Regions from separate parts of the Martelella soudanensis genome, predicted to be linked through region 1. Evidence: riboswitches for the same ligand, from Rfam matches in the RefSeq annotation. Region 1 holds a riboswitch; each other region holds the start of a gene.
What was found. Region 1 has a riboswitch for thiamine pyrophosphate ahead of thiB (thiamine ABC transporter substrate binding subunit). Riboswitches for the same ligand answer to the same signal wherever they lie in the genome.
Positions count from the first base shown of each region.

Region 1 (3,436 bases):
TTCGATGAAGCGGAACACCGCGCGTCCGGGCATTGAAAGCATCGCCGCCGATTTGAAATATTCCTGCGGCACCCGTTCAAGCCCCGCCAGGAACAGGCGGGCGGCGAGCGGCAGGTTGAAATAGACATGGGCGAGCAGAATGCCCTGCAGGCCATAAATTTGCAGTGGACGACCAAAGCCCGCAAATGTCAGCAGATCGTTGAATATCCCCTGCCGGCCCCAGATGCCGATCAGCCCGAGCGCGCCGATCAAGACCGGCAGGCCAAGCGGCACGGCCATCAGCCGCACGATCCAGAGCCGGCCCGGAAAATGCGGCCGCCGCGCCAGCGCCCGGGCGACGGGGATGGCGAGCGCTACCGAAATCAGCGTCGACAACGTGGCCTGCCAGAGCGTGAAGCGCAGGATGCGCCAGACATAGGGCTCGTCAAAGACCGCGATCGACGCCTGCAGCCGCCCGAAACCGGACAGCGCCACAATCGCGATCACGATAAAGCCGACCACGCCGGCAAGGGCGACGATGCCGTAGCCGTAACTGCGACGGCGCTCGGAGGGGGACAGGAACACGGGGCGCGGCCTCCGTCTCAGGCGCTGCCGGGCGGGTCGGCCCGGCAGCATTTGGAGGATGGATATGCGACCCTTCGCAGAATCGGCCGACCACCTCGCCCCTCAAGGAGCAGTTCTGTTGCATATGGGCGTGGCGTCTTGCTCCCGATACTCTCTCCCGCCTGCCGGAGAGATGCCCCGAAAGGGGCAGTGAGGGTAATGCAGCGTTTCGGATTGTGAGGGCGTTCGCGGGGATGGACTCGCCCCTCACTGTCGCTGTCGCGACATCTCTCCCCTCCGGGGCGAGAAGATTGGGGGGCTATGCGGCGCGGCCGTGTGTCGCGGCGCTGCCCGAAGCTTGAGACGGAAACAGCCGCACTCACCGCGCGCTCATGGCGTTCAGCCATTCATCGATCCATTTCTGACGGTTTTCGGCGACCACGTCCGGTGAAAATTGCAGGGTCTTTTCGGGCTTGACCGCATCCGCGAAGGCGGCGGGCAGCGGATCGGTGGTGGCGGCTGCCGGCATCATCCAGTTATGGGTCGGGATCGCGTCCTGAAAACCGGGGGTCAGGATGAATTCGAGGAAGGATTTCGCAAGCGCGGGATCATCGGCCATGGCGGTCATGCCGGCGACCTCGATCTGGATATAGAGCCCGTCCTTGAAATCGATCGCCTTGTAGCGATCGCTGCCCTCGGCGATCTCGTGATAGGCCGGCGAGGTGGTGTAGGACAGCACCATCGGCGCCTCGCCGCTGGTAAACAGCCCGTAGGCCTCCGACCAGCCCGGCGCGACCGTCAGGATCCGGTCGGAGAGTTTTTTCCACTGCTGGGCGGCGTCATCGCCATAGACCGATTTCATCCACAGCAGCATGCCGAGCCCGGGCGTGGAGGTGCGCGGGTCCTCGATCACCAGCTTCTCGCCGGCGGGTCCGTTGACCAGTTCGTCGAGCGTGGTCGGCGGCGCGTCGATGCTTTCGGTGTCATAGACGATGTCGAACCAGCCGTAATCGAAGGGCACGAACACTTCGTCGGAAAAACCGCCGGGAATTTCGGTATTCTCGGTCGAGACCCCGGAGTCTGCGAAAAAGCCGGTTTCCTTCGCCTCGTGGATCAGGTTGTTGTCGAGGCCGAGAACGATGTCGGCCGGGCTCGACTGCCCCTCAAGCTTCAGCCGGTTGAGAAGGGCGACGCCATCCTGGACGCTGACGAATTTCAGCGTGCAGCCGCAGGTCTTCTCGAAGGCCGCCTTCACCAGCGGTCCGGGCCCCCATTCGGCATTGAAGCTTTCATAGGTGTAGACGGTGAGGACCTTGCCCTCCTGGGCTGCCGCCGGCAGGGCCGGAAGGGCTGCGAGCGCCAGAATTGCGATGGCTGAGCGATGGATCATGACGCCTCCTTTGTGTTCCGTGACTGAAGGGGAAAACGGCGTCCTGCGCCTCTAATCCCTCCGCCGGTGCTAGCCGGATCAGGTTCTTCGGGTTGGCCTCAGGCCTCTCAGCGAAAATCGCACCCCGTTAGAGCTCATCAACACCTATCGCGGCGCTCCCGGCATTTCAAGAGGCGCATGATTTGAAAAATCGGCTCAAACGCACTAGGTAAAGAGCGGGTCCGGCCTGCCGGATGCCAAGCCGGTCGTCATGCGAAAACAAAGCGTGTCGGCTCATCCTTCAGGGGCGAAAGCACTCTGGAAACGGGAAACGGCGCGGCCGATCGCGGCCAGCGTGCAGTGTTCAAAAGGAAGGAGCACACGAAATGACAGAAGCCAAAACGGGCGATACCGTTCGTATTCACTACACCGGAACCCTCAATGACGGTTCGACCTTTGACAGTTCCGATGGCCGCCAGCCGCTGGAATTCACCGTGGGCGCCGGCCAGATCATCCCCGGCCTCGACCGCGAGATCGCCGGCATGGCCGTCGGAGACAATCGCGATGTGAAGGTGGCCTCCACCGAAGCCTACGGCCCCCACGACCCGCAGAAGGTGCAGGTCGTACCGCGCTCCGCGATGCCGCAGGAGGTCGAGGTCGCCCCCGGCATGCAGCTTCAGGCGCGCACGCCCGATGGCCAGACCGTGCCGCTGATCGTCACTAGGGTCGAGGAGCGGGAAGTCACGGTCGATGCCAATCATCCGCTGGCGGGCCAGGACCTGAACTTCGCGGTCGAACTGGTCGAGATCGTGAAGGCCGCCTGATCGGGGTCCCTGATCAACGCTGCCGCGCGGTTTTCGAACTATGTGAAAATATTGCGGCGCGAAGGTGGCAACCTGCCATGATTTTGCCATTCTTTGGCTGAATGGCTTTGCTAATAATGGGCTGGTACGCAACGCCGTGTGTCAGCCCTTTTTGGTGAGCCATACCCATGCCGGATTCCCGGAAAGACGTCTTTATCGATCGAAACTATTTCCTTTCAGTGATGGAACCGAAACGGGTTTGCCTCGTTTGTGACTCGTTCGCGTCTTATTGGCGCAGGACATTCGCGCAACCGCGTGCCTCAGCCTATGGTAGCCGGAGGGAATGAATATATTGCCCCGCACCATTTCAGATTATGTATCCATTTTAAGCTAACGGGATTTGCGCATGAAGAGACGAACCTTTCTGGCCCAGACGGCGGTCGGCGCGCTCGCTCTTTCCGGTGTGGGCGGCAACGCGTTCGCGCAGCAGGCAGTCGAGCCAGGCAAGATGCCGGAAGCCAACGCCGCGGTCGAGGCGGCCGGCCCGCCCCCCGATGCGTTCAATTTCGACAAGCTGACGGCGGACATGAAGGCAAAGGCCGGCGAGCCCTATCAGGAGCCGTCGCAGGATGTCCCCGAGCCGTTCAAGGACCTTCAATACGACGATTACCGTGCGATCCGTTACGATCCCAACAAGGCGATCTGGCGCGACCAGTCCGAT
Region 1 covers NZ_CP054861.1:1,309,175-1,312,610, reverse strand. Annotated here, with positions in the region: gene thiP (thiamine/thiamine pyrophosphate ABC transporter permease) at 1-564, opposite strand, end outside; gene thiB (thiamine ABC transporter substrate binding subunit) at 923-1,933, opposite strand; TPP riboswitch at 1,972-2,070, opposite strand; gene HQ843_RS06315 (FKBP-type peptidyl-prolyl cis-trans isomerase) at 2,299-2,736, shown strand; gene HQ843_RS06310 (glucan biosynthesis protein) at 3,122-3,436, shown strand, end outside.

Region 2 (3,436 bases), 790 kb from region 1:
GGAAGGCTCTTCATCAGCAACCCGGATCTGCCGGAACGCTTCCGCACGAATGCGCCTTTGGCACCTTCGGATCATGACACTTACTATAGCGGCGGCGAAAACGGATACACTGACTATCCCAATCTGTCGTAGTCAGTGTACCCAGCCAGATGCGCATTTGCCATACCCGACGGTACGGCAAATGCGCCGCCACCTGAGCGGAAAAGTCGGAAGAACGCCGATCGTGAACGTTTCTTTCGGGTATCCGGAAAACGTCAGAGCTGGTGCGGAAGCGTATGTTTTGCTGCGGGGTCTGATTGACACAGACAAAGCCGGTCTGTTGGCGCGGGAAGCGTAAAACTGGCGGGGCTGCGCTGCGCGGCATCTATTTTTCAATTCATGGGTAAGGGGCGAAATCAGCAGGCGCCCGATTCGGAAGGCGACGAGGCCTCCGAGGCATCGCCGTCGGTGGCTTCACAAAAAACCGACTTTTGTCGCAAAGTCGGCGTTTCCGTGTCGGACGACAACAACTGTCAAAATTCAAAAATGGTGGGCCTGGAGGGACTCGAACCCCCAACCAAGCGGTTATGAGCCGCCGGCTCTAACCATTGAGCTACAGGCCCTGTCCGCGGCCGAGACAGGCAGCGACGGTCCGCGCGGGCAATGGTTCCTTGCGCGGACCCTCCGACTACTCCAAATTGATGGGCATCGCAAGTTCCCGCCGCATTGGCTTCACAATTGCTGGTCAAGAGGAGGGGACGCACATTTCAAGGAGGGATTTCCATGGCCAATCTACCTGTCCGCCTACCTGTCCGCATTGCCGCCGCGGGCCTGCTTTTCGCCTTGCCGCTTGCAGGCACGGCAGCCTTCGCCGACAGCACCCAGCCGCCGGCCGTCATCAATGTCTCGGCCGATGGCGATGCCACTCTGGTGCCGGATATGGCGACGGTCTCGCTCTCCGTCGTCAGCCAGGCCGATGACACGGCGACAGCGCTTTCGCAAAACTCGGCCGCCATGCAGAAGGTGATCGACGCGCTGAAACAGGACGGCATCGCTGAGAAGGACTTCCAGACCAGCAATTTCTCGGTGAGCCCGCGCTATCAGCAGGTCAAGGCCGATGACGGAACGATGACCAGCGAAATCGTCGGCTACGAGGTGCAGAACGGCCTGAATGTGCGGGTGCGCGACCTCGCCAAGCTTTCCGCCGTGCTCGACCATGCGGTCAAGCTCGGGGTCAATTCCGGCGGCGGGATTTCGTTTTCCAACAGCGATCCTTCGGCGGCCGAAGACGAGGCGCGGCGCGAGGCCGTCGCCAATGCGCTTGCCAAGGCGGAAACGCTCGCCGAGGCCGCCGGCGTCACGCTCGGCAAGGTGATGTCGATTTCCGAGCAGAGTTCGATGCCGCAGCCGATGATGTTTCGAGCCGACGTGATGATGGCGAAAGCGGAAGGCGCGCCGCCGATCGCTGCCGGCGAAAACACCTACAATATCACCGTCAACATGACGCTGGCGATCGAGCAGTAGTACCGGCTTCGGCCCGGTTCGGCGCGCTCTCAACATCGGCAGCGCGTTCACCGAAGAGATGGAGGCGGAAAACCGAGCCACTTGCACGGCTGTTGACAAAGCGGCTGTCGGAACGCAATCTCGGCACATTCACCCGGGGGGTCCCGACAAGGGGCTGAGATTCTGATAGCCGGTCCGAAAGGTCCGCGCAGCGCAGTGACCCGATGAACCTGATCCAGTTCATACTGGCGTAGGGATGGTGTTCGGGCTGCGCGGCTTTGGCCGAGACTTTTACGGCGTGTTTCACGCGGCCAATCTCCATTCATTACCGGGAACTGGGTCTCCACGCTTCGAGCACTGGAGGCTCCAACCAATGAAAGATCTTTTCCCAACCGTCACCACGGGCCCGCTGCCCGCCTCGCGCCGCGTCTGGCACGCGGGCGTTCTCCACCCCGAGATCCGCGTTCCCATGCGCGAGATCGACCTGCACCCCACGGCGGGCGAGCCGCCTGTGACCGTCTATGACAGCTCCGGCCCCTTTACCGACCCGCAAGTCGAGATCGCCATCGAGCGCGGCCTGCCGTGTCCGCGCGAAGCCTGGATCGCCGCGCGGGGCGACACGGAACAATATGAAGGCCGCCATGTGAAGCCCGAGGACAATGGCTTTGCCGAGGGCAAGCGCCTGACGCCGGAATTTCCGGTGCGGCACCAACCGAAGCGCGCGAAAAATGGCCGCGCCATTACCCAGATGGCCTATGCCCGCGCCGGGATCGTCACCCCGGAAATGGAGTTTGTCGCCATCCGCGAAAATCTCGGCCGGCAGGCGGCAAGGCAGGCGCGAGAACGGGACGGCGAGGCTTTCGGCGCCGAAATCCCCGATTTCATCACGCCTGAATTCGTGCGCGACGAGGTGGCGCGCGGCCGGGCGATCATCCCGGCCAACGTCAATCACCCGGAACTGGAGCCGATGGCGATCGGCCGCAATTTTCTCGTCAAGATCAACGCCAATATCGGCAACTCAGCCGTCACCTCCTCGATGGCCGAGGAAGTCGAGAAGATGGTCTGGGCGATCCGCTGGGGCGCGGATACGGTGATGGACCTTTCCACGGGGCGCAACATCCACAATATCCGCGACTGGATCATCCGCAACGCGCCCGTGCCGATCGGCACGGTGCCGCTCTACCAGGCGCTGGAGAAGGTCGGCGGCATCGCCGAGGAACTCTCCTGGGAGGTCTTTCGCGACACGCTGATCGAGCAGGCCGAGCAGGGGGTGGACTATTTCACCATCCACGCCGGCGTGCGGCTGCACATGATTCCGATGACGGTGAACCGGGTGACGGGCATTGTATCGCGCGGCGGCTCGATCATGGCCAAGTGGTGCCTGCACCATCACCGCGAGAGCTTCCTCTACGAGCATTTCGACGAGATCTGCGACATCGCGCGGGCCTACGATGTCAGCTTCAGTCTTGGAGACGGATTGCGGCCCGGGTCCATCGCCGACGCCAATGACGAGGCGCAGTTCGCCGAACTCGAGACGCTGGGTGAACTCACGCAGATCGCCTGGGCCAAGGACTGCCAGGTGATGGTCGAGGGGCCGGGACACGTGCCGATGCACAAGATCAAGGCCAACATGGACAAGCAGCTCGAAGTCTGCGGCGAGGCGCCGTTCTACACGCTCGGACCGCTGACGACAGACATCGCGCCGGGCTACGACCATATCACCTCGGGCATCGGTGCTGCGATGATCGGCTGGTTCGGCACGGCGATGCTCTGCTACGTGACGCCCAAGGAGCATCTCGGCCTGCCCGACCGCGACGATGTGAAAGTGGGCGTCATCACCTACAAGATCGCTGCCCACGCCGCAGATCTCGCCAAGGGGCATCCGGCGGCGCGGACCCGCGACGACGCGCTTTCGCGGGCGCGGTTCGAATTCCGCTGGGAGGACCAGTTCAAC
Region 2 covers NZ_CP054861.1:515,133-518,568, reverse strand. Annotated here, with positions in the region: gene HQ843_RS02510 (alkene reductase) at 1-132, shown strand, start outside; tRNA gene HQ843_RS02505 (tRNA-Ile) at 527-602, opposite strand; gene HQ843_RS02500 (SIMPL domain-containing protein) at 763-1,503, shown strand; TPP riboswitch at 1,628-1,757, shown strand; gene thiC (phosphomethylpyrimidine synthase ThiC) at 1,856-3,436, shown strand, end outside.
Region 2: it holds a riboswitch for thiamine pyrophosphate, as region 1 does, so the genes downstream of both, thiC (phosphomethylpyrimidine synthase ThiC) here and thiB (thiamine ABC transporter substrate binding subunit) in region 1, are expected to answer to the same signal.

Region 3 (3,436 bases), 2.3 Mb from region 1:
GCAAGTGATCCCAATCCATCGAATAACTTTAATTTTTGCACAATGGATTTGTCAATTATCCTGTTTCTTTGCGTAATTTAGTAAGCGAAGGTGCCATCACGATATTGATGCGATCCTGCGGCAAGATCTTTTGCTTCGGCGGACCGCAGGAAGAAAAACCAGCAAAACACCGGAGGAAAACACATGAAGTCCATTCAGCATTTTGTCGGCGGCAAGCCCTTTGCCGGCAGCAGCACCCGCACCGTGCCGACCTACAATCCCGCCACCGGCGAGCAGAGCGGCGAACTTTCGCTGGCAAACACGGCCGATGTGCGCGCCGCCGTCGAGGCCGCCAGCGCCGCCTTCCCGGAATGGGCGGCCACCACGCCGCTGCGCCGCGCCCGCATCCTGAACAAGTTCCTGTCGATCATGGAAGCCCGGATCGACGAGATGGCGGCCGTCATCACCGCCGAGCATGGCAAGGTCCATTCCGATGCGCTCGGCGAAATCCAGCGCGGCATGGAAGTGGTCGAATTCGCGACCGCCGCCCCGCAGCTTCTGAAGAGCGAATACACCGAAAATGTCGGCACCGGGGTCGACAGCTATGCGATCCGCCAGCCGCTCGGCGTCGTTGCCGGCATCACGCCGTTCAACTTCCCGGCGATGGTGCCGATGTGGATGTTCCCGATCGCGCTTGCGGCGGGCAACTGCTTCGTGCTGAAGCCGTCCGAACGCGATCCCTCCGCCTCGCTGCTGATTGCCGCGTGGCTGAAGGAAGCGGGCCTGCCCGATGGCGTCTTCAACGTCGTCCAGGGCGACAAGGAGGCCGTCGACGCGCTGCTGACCGATCCGGATATCGAAGCCGTTTCCTTCGTAGGCTCGACCCCGATCGCGCGCTACATCTACACCACCGCGACCGCCAACGGCAAACGCTGCCAGGCGCTCGGCGGGGCCAAGAACCACATGATCGTGATGCCCGATGCCGACATGGACCAGGCGGCAGATGCGCTGATGGGCGCGGCCTTCGGTTCCGCCGGCGAGCGCTGCATGGCAATCTCGGTGGCCGTGCCGGTCGGCGACGAGACGGCGGACCGGCTGATCGACAAACTCAAACCCCGGATTGCAGCCCTCAAGGTCGGCCCCGGCACCGATCCGGAAGCCGATATGGGCCCGCTGGTGACGGCGGCGGCATTCGAACGCGTGAACGGCTACATCGATTCGGGCGTCGAAGAAGGCGCGGAACTGGTGGTCGATGGCCGCGGCCTGAAGCTGCAGGGCTACGAGAACGGTTATTTCATCGGCGCAACCCTGTTCGACAAGGTCACGACCGACATGAAGATCTACAAGGAAGAGATTTTCGGCCCGGTCCTCTCGGTCGCCCGCGCCAGGAGCTATGACGAGGCCGCCCAGTGGATCAACGACCATGAATTCGGCAATGGCACCGCGATCTTCACCCGCGACGGCGATGCCGCCCGCGAATTCGCCCACAAGATCAGGGTCGGCATGGTCGGCGTCAATGTGCCGATCCCGGTTCCGATGGCGTTCCACTCCTTCGGCGGCTGGAAGGCCTCGCTGTTCGGCGACCACCACATGCACGGGCCGGAAGGCGTTCGCTTCTACACCCGCCTGAAGACCATCACCCAGCGCTGGCCCAAGGGCATCCGCGCCGGCGCGGAATTCTCGATGCCGACGATGAAGTAAAATACCGCGCCGCCCCTTACCGGGCGGCGTTTTTCTGCTATATAGCGGCCAACAAGAGCGACAGGGGCGTCGGCGAAAGCCGGCTGAGATGAACCCTTGGAACCTGATCCGGATCATACCGGCGGAGGGAGTCACTCGGGTTCGCGAGCTTCGTCCCTCCGGCCCGTCTGGTTTCTCCGCCAAAGCAAGGAGGAAGCCGATGGTTGATATTGCTGCCATTCTTCAGAAGATGCGCGCTGAAGCGCCGCTCACGCAATGCATCACCAATTACGTGGCGATGAATATCGCCGCCAATGTGCTGCTGGCCGCAGGCGCTTCTCCGGCGATGGTCCACGCGAAGGAGGAGGCCGGCGAATTCGCCGGAATCGCTTCCGCCGTCACCATCAATATCGGTACGCTTTCGCCAGACTGGCTCGCCGGCATGAAGGCCGCGGCCGAGACCGCCAACCGCAACAACACGCCCTGGGTGCTGGATCCCGTCGCCCATTTCGCCACCGGCTTCCGGGCCAGGTCAGCGCTCGAAATTCTCGGCCTCGGCCCGACGATCCTGCGCGGCAATGCCTCTGAAATCCTCGCGTTCTCAGGCGCCACCAGCGCCGGCAAGGGGGTCGATGCCGGCGACAGCGTGGCGGCCGCCGAAGAGACCGCGAAAGCGCTCGCCCGTGAGCGCAACATGGTCGTGGCCGTCACCGGGGAGCGCGATTTCGTGACCGACGGCGAACGCTGCGCCCGCATCGGCGGCGGCTCTGCCCTGATGCCGCGGGTCACGGCGCTCGGCTGCGCGCTGACGGCGCTTGTCGGCGGCTATGCCGGGGCATGGCGCGAGGATGCCTTCGAAGCGACGGTCGCAGCGCTCGCCCATTACGGCGTCGCGGGGCGACGCGCGCATGGAAAGGCGGAAGGCCCCGGCTCGTTCCAGGTCCATTTCCTCGATGCGCTCGCCGCCGTGACGCCCGACACGCTTGCCCTCGAAGCGGAGATCGAATTGCCATGAACTTCGACCTTTCCCTCTATCTCGTCCTCGATCCGGAACTTTGCGGCGATTACGGCATGGTCGCCACTGCAAGGGATGCCATCGCGGGCGGCGCGACCATCGTCCAGCTTCGTATGAAGCACGCCTCGACGCGCGAGCGCATCGACATGGGGCTCGCCCTGAAACAGGTCACGGGCGGAACCCCTGCCCGGCTGATCATGAACGACGACGTCGAAGCGGCCATCGCGATCGATGCCGATGGCGTCCATGTCGGACAGGAGGACGCCCATCCCGAGGATGTGCGCCGCCGGATCGGTGAGGAGAAGCTTCTCGGCGTTTCCGTCAACGGCCTCGACGTCGCGCGCGCCTTCGATCCCGCCGGCATCGACTATATCGGCGCGGGCCCGGTGTTTGCGACCGGCACCAAGCCCGACCATGCGCTTCCTGTCGGATTTGAAGGGCTCTCCGAGATGATCGGGCTTTGCGGATTGCCTTCCGTTGCCATCGGCGGGTTGAAAGCGGAGCATGTGGCGTCCACATTCGAAAGCGGGGCCGACGGGATCGCCGTCGTTTCGGCCATTTGCGGCCAGCCCGATCCCTATAAGGCGACGGCAGACCTTGCCGCCGCCATCGCGAAGGCGAAGCAATGATCGCAAACATACTCTCGATCGCGGGCTCCGATCCCTCGGGCGGCGCCGGCATCCAGGCCGATCTCAAGACATTTTCGGCGCTCGGCACCTATGGCATGGCGGCGCTTACCGCGCTGACGGCGCAGAACACGCG
Region 3 covers NZ_CP054861.1:4,591,757-4,595,192, forward strand. Annotated here, with positions in the region: gene HQ843_RS21915 (LysR family transcriptional regulator) at 1-19, opposite strand, end outside; gene HQ843_RS21920 (CoA-acylating methylmalonate-semialdehyde dehydrogenase) at 184-1,680, shown strand; TPP riboswitch at 1,733-1,827, shown strand; gene thiM (hydroxyethylthiazole kinase) at 1,880-2,674, shown strand; gene thiE (thiamine phosphate synthase) at 2,671-3,303, shown strand; gene thiD (bifunctional hydroxymethylpyrimidine kinase/phosphomethylpyrimidine kinase) at 3,300-3,436, shown strand, end outside.
Region 3: it holds a riboswitch for thiamine pyrophosphate, as region 1 does, so the genes downstream of both, thiM (hydroxyethylthiazole kinase) here and thiB (thiamine ABC transporter substrate binding subunit) in region 1, are expected to answer to the same signal.

Region 4 (3,436 bases), 1.2 Mb from region 1:
CGCCGCAACACGCGGAATTTCCGACGGAACGCTGACGGCGGCCTTCGCCAACGCCGGCTACACGCCGGGCGTCATCGAGCGGGATCGCAACCAGACCGAATTCAACCGCACGCTAGAAGATTATCTGGCCATCGCCGGATCCGACGAGCGGGTCGCCAAGGGGCGCGCCAATTATGCCCGCTATCGCGATGTCCTGGAGCGGATCGAGGCGACCTACGGTGTCGACGCCAATGTCATTGTCGCCATATGGGGGCTGGAAAGCATGTATGGCGAGCGGCGCGGCAGCACCCCGGTGGTTTCCTCGCTCTCGACGCTGGCGTTTGACGGGCGGCGCGGGGTGTTCTTCGAAAACCAGTTGGTCGGCGCGCTGAGGATCCTGCAAAACGGCGACACCACCCCCGAACGGCTGACCGGAAGCTGGGCGGGCGCCATGGGCCACACCCAGTTCATTCCGACCTCCTACCTGGCCTACGCCGTCGATTTCAACGGTGACGGCCGTCGCGATATCTGGGACAGCGACCCGACCGACGCGCTTGCGAGCACGGCCAATTATCTTGCCCGCTCCGGTTGGCGGAAAGGCCAGCCCTGGGGCGGCGAGGAGGGCTCGCCGGGCGCCGCCGCCGCAACCACCAGGATACAGCCCCAGCCCGGCGGCCCGGTCTTTGTCGTGGGGCCGAATTTCAACGTCATCAAGCGCTATAACAATTCCACCAATTATGCGTTGGGCGTGGCATATCTCGCCGACCGTATTGCGGGCGCGGGCCCGCTGAGGGGCGGTTTCCCCGCAGACGGTTATGGTTTCACCGCCGATCAGCGCAAACAGCTGCAATCGCGGCTTGCGGCGGCGGGCTACGATGCCGGCGCCGTCGACGGCGTATTCGGCGACCAGACCCGCGCGGCGATCGCCGCCTACCAGCGGCAGAACGGGCTGAACGTCACGGGCGAACCGTCGATGGCTCTGCTGCTCAGGCTTCAGTGAGCCCGCGCCGACAGAGTGTACCCGACAGGCTTTTCCGGATATCGCGGGCTCCCGAAATTCCCGCCGCCGGGCATCGCGTACGCGCCATGCCATTGACAGAGGCCTGAAAGGCGGACAAAACCTGACTATTCCGAGGGGTGCATCATGCGATGCTGAGACGGCGCTGAGCCGGACCCTTGAACCTGATCCGGGTCATGCCGGCGTAGGAACGGAAAATTTGGCCGCTTCGCCATTGTGTTTCTCTTCTCCGCCGGTCTCCGTGATTGCAACATCCTGGAGATCGCACCATGAAGCCTTGCCTCCCGATGAGAACCGCAGGCCGCCAATGGCGCCGCCGTCTGGGCGACCGTTCATGCGTCAGGCCGTGCCGGCCGTGACCCGGGCTGCAACGGTCACCCGTCGCGCGGCCGGACGGCTTGCGGACGGGCTGGAAACCGCCCTCGGTCTGCTCGCCGCGGTTATCCTGATGGCGATGCTGGCACTTGTCATGGCCGGCGTCTGCCTGCGCTATGTCTTTCACACCGGCGTCATCGGCATGGAGGATCTCGGCATCTGGCTGAACATCGGTCTGATTTCCGCGGGCCTGCCATTGACCTTCTCCGGTCCGCTGTCGATGCGGTTCGACGGTCTCGCAAAGCGCTTGTCCGGTCGCGCGTCCGGGATGCTGCGCGTCGTGGCCGACGGCGTCAGCGTTGTCGCCGGGCTGATCCTCCTCGTCGGCGGCATCGGCGCGAGCCTCGGGCTTGGCGGCATGTCGCCGACGCTCGGGCTGCCGGAATGGGTCCGCTTCACCTTTCCCGCCTTCGGCGGTCTGGGGCTGCTCGCGCTGCTGTGCCTGCGCCGGCTGGAGCGGTCCGCCGGTTGGCCCCTGCTTCTCGCCCTCATCTTCGGCGGCGTTGTCTATGGGGCGGTCGGCCGACTTGCAATCGACGCCGGGCTGCCGGCAAGCCTGCCGCTGGTGGTTGCCGCCTCTCTCGGCTTGCTGGCGGGCGCGCCGCTCGCCCATGTCTTTCTGGCATCGTCCTATATCGCAATCGCCTTCGGGGCGCTGCAGACGGAACAGGCGATCATCGTCAATAGCGTTGCCGGAATGTCTAAATTCCTGTTGCTGGCGATCCCTTTCTTTCTCCTCGCGGGCGCGTTCCTGAAACTGTCGGGCGCGGCCGGCAAACTCGTCACATTCGCGGCTTCGCTGGTCGGCCATTATCGTGGCGGGCTGGCGCAGACGACGCTGTTGACCGGCGTTCTGTTTTCAGGAGCATCCGGCTCCTCCGTTGCCAATGCCGCGTTTTCCGCCTCGACGTTCCATCCCGAACTGGTGCGTCACGGCTATCCGCCCGCCCGCGCCGGGGCGCTTGTCGCCGCGTCCTCCGTTCTCGACAATGTCATTCCCCCATCGATCGCCTTTCTCATACTGGCGACGGCGACCAATCTTCCGGTTGGCGCGCTGCTCGTCGGCGGGCTGTTTGCCGGCCTGCTGATGGCCGCTTTTCTCGCCGTCGCCATAAGATTTGCGATGGCCGCCGCGAGCGGCGGGCCGCCGGCTTCGGCAACCATGCGCAAGCGTGCCGGGATCGCGGCCCTGCCGGCCTTCGGTCTCGGCCTGATCGTGGTGTTCGGCATTCGCCTGGGCATCGTCACGACCACGGAGGCGGCGGCGCTGGCGGCCATGTACGCGCTCATTCTGGCTGTGCTGTCCCGCCGCTCCGGGGGGAGCCTTGTCGCGGCCTTCCGCCAGTCGGCCGCCGAGGCGGCGGCGATCGGCCTGCTGATCGGTGCGGCGGCCCCGGTCGCCTTCCTGCTGGCCGTCGACGATATCGCCGGGGTGGTGAGCCAGGCCGCCATGATGCTCGGGGGCGGCGCTGTTGCCGTCCTCCTCCTCGCCAACGCAATTCTGCTGCTCGCCGGTCTGGTGATGGATATCGGGGCGGCGATCCTGCTTTTCGGACCTGTCCTTCTGCCGGTCGCCATTTCCGCCGGGATCGATCCGATCCGCTTTGGCGTCATTCTGGTCGTCAACCTGATGATCGGCGGGCTCACGCCGCCGGTGGGCATGCTGGTGTTTGTGGTCGGCGGCGTCACCGGTCTTTCGCCCGAGACCCTGTTCAGGGCGATGCGTCCATTTCTTCTGGCGCATGTCGCCGCCTTGTTCGTCCTCAGCGTCCTCGCTGTTGTTTTCTGAAAGGATGTCCCCATGTCTTCTCTCAACCGCCGCGAATTGCTCAAAACCGCCGCCGGAGCATTTCTTGCCGCCCCTGCCACTATTCGGACCGCCAGCGCCGCCACGCGCGATATCGTCGTCGCCTCGCTTCTCGGCGAGGACAAGCCCGAAACCCGGGTCTGGCGCTTCTTCGCCGATGCGGCCGAGCGGCGGCTTCCGGGCCGGTTCCGTTTCCGGATCGTGACCAATGGCGCGCTGGGGGGCGAAAAGCAGGTGGCGGAAAATATCCGCCTCGG
Region 4 covers NZ_CP054861.1:2,508,917-2,512,352, forward strand. Annotated here, with positions in the region: gene HQ843_RS11955 (lytic murein transglycosylase) at 1-979, shown strand, start outside; TPP riboswitch at 1,103-1,205, shown strand; gene HQ843_RS11960 (TRAP transporter large permease) at 1,332-3,161, shown strand; gene HQ843_RS11965 (TRAP transporter substrate-binding protein) at 3,174-3,436, shown strand, end outside.
Region 4: it holds a riboswitch for thiamine pyrophosphate, as region 1 does, so the genes downstream of both, HQ843_RS11960 (TRAP transporter large permease) here and thiB (thiamine ABC transporter substrate binding subunit) in region 1, are expected to answer to the same signal.